DNA from 2 places in the Paenibacillus donghaensis genome. Region 1 is predicted to be linked to the other one. Evidence: riboswitches for the same ligand, from Rfam matches in the RefSeq annotation. Region 1 holds a riboswitch; the other holds the start of a gene.
The links. A riboswitch is a leader RNA that binds a small molecule or an ion and turns the genes downstream of it on or off. The one in region 1 is predicted to bind thiamine pyrophosphate.
Positions count from the first base shown of each region.

Region 2: another riboswitch for thiamine pyrophosphate. It lies ahead of B9T62_RS10140 (ABC transporter ATP-binding protein); the one in region 1 lies ahead of thiC (phosphomethylpyrimidine synthase ThiC).

Region 1 is NZ_CP021780.1:321,052-324,166, reverse strand. Features, by position in the region: gene thiC (phosphomethylpyrimidine synthase ThiC) at 1-1,667, opposite strand, end outside; TPP riboswitch at 1,773-1,879, opposite strand; gene B9T62_RS01185 (beta-L-arabinofuranosidase domain-containing protein) at 1,935-3,115, opposite strand, start outside.
Region 2 is NZ_CP021780.1:2,352,057-2,355,171, forward strand. Features, by position in the region: gene B9T62_RS10135 (ABC transporter permease) at 1-438, opposite strand, end outside; gene B9T62_RS10140 (ABC transporter ATP-binding protein) at 419-1,237, opposite strand; TPP riboswitch at 1,324-1,427, opposite strand; gene B9T62_RS10145 (amino acid ABC transporter substrate-binding protein) at 1,695-2,540, shown strand; gene B9T62_RS10150 (amino acid ABC transporter permease) at 2,594-3,115, shown strand, end outside.

The DNA of each region.
Region 1 (3,115 bases):
CGAATCCCATGCGAAATGCGCATGCTGCAGAACTTGGGTCCGCACATGGAACAGAAGTGCGCCGTCTTGGCTCCTTCCGCCGGGAGCGTCTCATCGTGATATTCCAATGCCCGCTCCGGATCGAGCGCCAGATGGAATTGATCCCGCCAGCGAAACTCGAAACGGGCCTTGGACAACGCGTTATCGCGATCCTGTGCGCCTTGATGCCCTTTGGACAGGTCGGCAGCGTGGGCGGCTATTTTGTAGGTAATGACACCTTCGCGCACATCCTCCCGATTCGGCAAACCCAGATGCTCCTTCGGCGTAACATAACACAGCATCGCCGTTCCGAAGGAAGCGATCATGGCTGCCCCGATGGCTGAGGTGATGTGATCATAACCAGGTGCAATATCAGTAGTCAGAGGACCCAATGTATAAAAAGGGGCGCCATGGCACAGTTCCAGCTGCTTATCCATGTTCTCCTTGATCAGATGCATCGGTACATGCCCCGGGCCTTCCACCATCACCTGCACATCATGCTTCCAAGCCAGCGCCGTCAGCTCCCCCAGAGTCTCCAGCTCAGCAAACTGCGCCTCGTCATTGGCATCGGCAATCGAACCCGGCCGCAGGCCATCACCCAGGGAGAAAGCCACATCATATCTTTTCATAATCTCGCAGATATCCTCGAAATGGGTATACAGAAAGTTCTCCTGATGATGTGCAAGGCACCATGCCGCCATAATCGAACCCCCCCGGGACACAATTCCTGTCATTCGTTCCGCCGTTAACGGGATATAGCGAAGCAGCACTCCGGCATGAATGGTAAAATAGTCCACCCCTTGCTCTGCCTGTTCAATAAGCGTGTCACGGTAAATCTCCCACGTCAGGTTCTCCGCTTTTCCGTTTACTTTCTCAAGCGCCTGATAAATCGGCACCGTACCAATAGGCACGGGGGAATTGCGGATAATCCATTCCCGGGTGGTATGAATATGATTGCCGGTGGAAAGATCCATAATATTATCCGCGCCCCACCGAGTTGCCCATCTCATCTTCTCAACCTCCTCCTCAATCGAGGAGGAGACGGCCGAATTGCCGATATTAGCGTTAATCTTCACCAGGAAATTGCGCCCGATAATCATCGGCTCGCTTTCGGGATGATTAATATTCGCCGGAATAATCGCACGTCCGCTGGCTACCTCAGCCCTGACGAATTCCGGTGTTACGTTCTCGCGAATCGCAATATATTCCATCTCTGCTGTAATGATGCCTTGACGTGCGTAATGCAGCTGGCTGACATTACGTCCTTCCCTTGCTTTTAACGGTTGGCGTCCAGTACATGGAAATACTTCTACCGGTGACTTGCTGGCAGCGATACCGCCGTTATCCTCCGGTCTGATCACTCTTCCCTCATAGGCTTCTGCATCGCCGCGATCCATAATCCAGCACAAGCGGTGTGGCGATAAGCCTTGACGGATATCGCTATAAGCCTCGCTATCAGTATAAGCACCGCTTGTATCGTAGACTCGAAGCGGCGCATTGTCTTCTTCTCCGGCCATTCCTGTGGTTCTGCTCAGACTGATTTCACGCATCGGAACCCGAATATCCGGCCGCGAGCCCTCCACATAGACCTTCTGGCTTCCCGGAAAAGCAGACAGATTCACATTACCCTCATTTGTTGTACTTGGCATTCTATTTCCTCCTAATGGAATGGTTATAAATAAGAATGCGCAGCAAAAAGCCGCTCCACAATGGAGCGGCTTGATTAAAGAACAGCAAATAATAGCTATGCTCAAAAAAGTCCGACTCCACTTTCCTACGCTGGTATAATCCAGATCAGGTTCAAGGGTCCGGAAATGCACTTTTCCCGTCTCAGCCTATTCAGGCTCCCCTAGTGGGTATCTTATTTATTTAGTTATAAGCTACATGCATTGGGTTCTTTTGTCAAACAAATATAATCAGCGGGCAAGTTTGAAGTACACATGATAACGTTCATCTTGAATTAGATACAGGGGAACAAACTCGACAACATCCAGAATAAACGTCAAAGGGTTGTCCTTTTGTTGAATGACTTGTTCCAGAAGTTCTTGTTCACTGTAGCTCCAGGAGAGATAATCCTGTTCCCCGCTTATTGCCGCCAGGACATACGGTCCATAAGCGAGACTTTTAAGGGTGTGGTCATCGGAGACGCCAACCAATCTCAAAGAGCAGGGCAGCATCAGCTCGATTTCATCCTTTTTCCATACTTTACGCAGCTTTAAATATCCGTGTTCATACTCCAGATCGCGGCAAGGCTCTCCGTTAATCTTTACTTGAACGGGCCCTGATACCCAATCGGGAATTCTGAACATAAGGGTCGTCTCGGGACCGCCCTCGATATAAAAGTGGACCGTCTCCAAGCCGTCCCGGTCCCGGTTCTGCACCAGGCTGAGTCCCTGCTCGCTCCAATCCAGTCGAGAGGGAATATACAAGTTCACATACAGTCTGTCTTCATCATGAAAATAGATGGCTTCCTGGTATTTAAAATGATTTTCCAGACCGGTTCCATGACAGCAGGTATTTTCATGCGTATCGAATTTCTTGATAGATCCGGGCGCCAGTGGCATAAAGTAGGTGCTGCCACCCTCCGCTTTTCGGCTATTCTCTGAGGCAAGAATATGGTTATAAAGCGCCTTCTCATAATAGTCCATATACGTTTTGCGCGGATTAAACTGAAAAAGCTCCTTGGTCAACTTCAACATATTATAGCTCGCACAGGTTTCCGCCGTTTTATCGGTGAGAAAGCCGGCAATGGCGTCCGGCTCTCTGAACATTTCCGTCTCTCCGGTGCCTCCGATGGAATAACTATGACTTTGTGTCACCATCGTCCAGAAGTTCTCTGCGATATTGAAATAAGCCTTGTCCCCCGCAACCTCAAACAGCTTCAAGGCTCCAATCACCTGTGGAATGTGCTGGTTGGCATGCATATTTCCCAGAGTGTCTATATTCTCCTTCATCGGAAGGAACAGCTTCTCATTGTCAAAATATTTCGCTGTCATCAAATAATGTTCATTGCCGGTGATCGCATATAACTTAGCCAATACCTCATTCATACCCCCAAATTCCCCGGCAATATAAAGTGACCACATTTTATGCAACT
Region 2 (3,115 bases), 2.0 Mb from region 1:
GTCGTAGGTGCTGACCACCACCGGGAAGAACGCGGTCAGGAAGACCACCGCCACCTTGCTCCACAGCGTATAGCCGAACCACATAATGAAGATCGGCGACAAGGCAATCAATGGAATCGTCTGGCTGATGATTAGAAAAGGATAGAGGGCTTTCTCCAGCGGCCGGAACATAAACATTCCCGTGCCCAGCAGGGTACCGCATAGGATTGACAGCAGGAACCCGGTAAGCACCTCCTGCAAGGTGGCGAGCAGATGCACGCCAATCAGCAGCTTCCGGTGTTCCAGCAGGGCCGCTCCAATGGAGGAAGGGGCAGGCAGGATGAACTCCGGGACAGCGCCCAGCCGGACCACTAGCTCCCAAACCGCCAGCACCACCGTGGCCAGCAGTGTGAACGGCCCGTATTTCTGCAGCAGCCCTTTATATGATTTTGCTCTCATACAACCTCCGCTCCAGCTGCGCACGCAATTCAATGAATCGTGGCTCATAGTTCATCGTGTGTGTTCTCGGTCTTGGCAGCTCCACAGTCAGCTCTTCCAGGTCCTTCTCTGGACCAGCAGCCATCAGATAAATCCGGTCGCTGAGCAGCAGCGCCTCCTCCAGGTCGTGGGTGATGAATAGAACCGTCTTGTTCAGGCTCCCCCACAGGTCCAGCAGCCAGCGGTGCAGCTCTCTTTTGGTCAAGGCGTCCAACGCACCGAAGGGTTCATCCAGCAGCATGAGTTCACTGCCGGTTACAAGGGTGCGGATGAAGGCCACGCGCTGGCGCATGCCGCCGGACAGCTCGCGCGGGTAGGCGGCTTCATAGCCGGCTAGTCCGAATTGGCGCAGCATTTCGCTTACCCGGGCGGCGTCTTCCTGTTTGTTGTTCCGGCGGCTTAAGGTGAGTGGCAGCAGGCAATTGTCCAGCGCCGTGCGCCAGGGCAGCAGCAGATCCTGCTGCGGCATATAGGCGACCTTGCCCAGCCGCTGCGGCCCCGGCGTTCCGCCATCCAGAGCGAGTCTGATCTCGCCGCTGCCTGGCTCCAGCAGTCCGGCAATCATGCGGAACAAAGTGCTTTTGCCGCAGCCGCTCGCACCGACCACGGAGATGAATTCTCCGCGCCGCACCTTCATGGAGAGATTGGAGAATACCGGAGTGCGGACAGGTCCGGGAAAGCTGTAGGCCAGATGCTGAATTGATAATAACTCCGTAATACGCAGCCCCTCCTTAGTAGCTTGAATTTCATTCCTTTCCATAAAAACAAGAAAGACCCATCTAGTTCCCGGAGGAATAAATGGGCCAAATCATCCACGCTGCATCTGCCATTGCCATGCAAATCTATGAACATTCTGCTCCACTTCCCTCCGCTGGTATAATCCAGATCAGGTTCCAAGGGTCCGGAGCATCAAGCTCCATCTCAGTCAGGCGACTCCCCTAGTGAATAAACAGGACACTATGAAATTACAATCGGTTATTAATATAGCACAACCTGGAAAGCTGTGGCAATGAATATCAATGAGGGCGGCGCAGACCGTTCACGAATATAGCAGGATAGGGGAAAGAGAACTCCCTGCACATGTGCAGCAGCAGCGTATGTGCAGGGAGTTTTTTTGCGATGACAGCGCGACTGGGGTGAGGAGAAATTATTGCATTTTCCGGGCAAGCTATAGCTCAGTCATTAAGAAAGGGGAATTTGGAATGAAAATACCTGTAATGCGTAAGTTGAGTCTGCTCTTCCTGCTGGCTTTGGCCGTGTCGGGCTGCGGGAATAATACAGCCGATAATTCGGCGGCTGAACCTACGGCAGCACCCAAACCAGGTTCTGCTGCAACCGCGGCACCTCCAGCTGCAGCAGACGACAGTCTGCAAGCCGTCAAATCCAGGGGCAAGCTGCGGATCGGCACCGAGGGCACCTACGCGCCATTCACCTATCACGATACGGACGGTAAGCTGACCGGCTTTGACGTTGAGATTGCCACAGAAGTAGCGAAACGCCTGGGGGTGGAGCCGGAATATTTTGAAACCCAATGGGACGGATTATTTGCCGGGATGGATGCTAAGCGTTTTGATGTGATTTTTAATGAAGTATCGGTTACGGATGAGCGCAAGGTTAAATATGACTTCTCCGAGCCCTATATCGTTTCCAAGGCAGTGCTGATTGTCGGTGAGAATAATGAGGAGATTACGAGCTTCGCTGATCTTAAGGGGAAGAAGTCCGGGCAATCTTTAACCAGCAACTTATCCAAAATAGCAAGTGAAAATGGTGCGGAAATCGTGGCAGTGGATGGTTTCAACCAGGCTATTGACCTGCTGATTTCGGGACGGATCGATGCAACGGTGAATGACGGTTTGTCTTACCTGGATTTGAAGAAGCAGAAGCCGGATGTGAAGATCAAGGTGGTGGATGAAATAGAAGGAGGTTCACAAAGTGCGGCAGCCTTCCTGAAGGGACAAGATGAGCTGGTTCAGGCTGTCAGTGCTGCGATTTCCGATATGAAAAATGACGGCACCTACCTTACTATTTCCGAGAAATATTTCGGAGCCGATGTTTCCAAATAATTTAGGGCCAGGTTTCCGCTGCGGACTAGAGGCCTGCGAAGGATGTCATAACGATGGATGAGCGCAAACTGCAGATTGTAATAGACTCGCTGCTGCCACTGCTGAAAGCCGGGGTGGCTTTTACCCTTCCCCTGACGCTGGTATCTTTTGTGCTGGGCCTGCTGCTGGCGGTATGGACGGCGCTTGTGCGGCTGGCCCCTTGGACGTTTCCCAAGCTGATTGCCCGCTTCTATGTGTGGATCATCCGTGGAACGCCGCTTTTGGTGCAGCTGTTTATTATTTTTTACGGCTTGCCGACATTGGGCATTGTGCTTGATCCATTTCTTGCCGCAACCATTGGATTTACACTTAGTGTGGGCGCTTATTCATCGGAAATTGTGCGTGCCGCCATTCTGTCGATCCCCAAAGGCCAGTGGGAGGCCGCTTTCTCAGTCGGCATGACCCGGTCGCAGGCGCTGCGCCGGATTATTCTGCCGCAGGCCGCACGTGTCTCGGTACCCCCGCTGTCCAACTCGTTCATTAGTCTGGTAAAGGATACCTCACTGGCGGCAACGATTACCTATGTGGAAATGTTC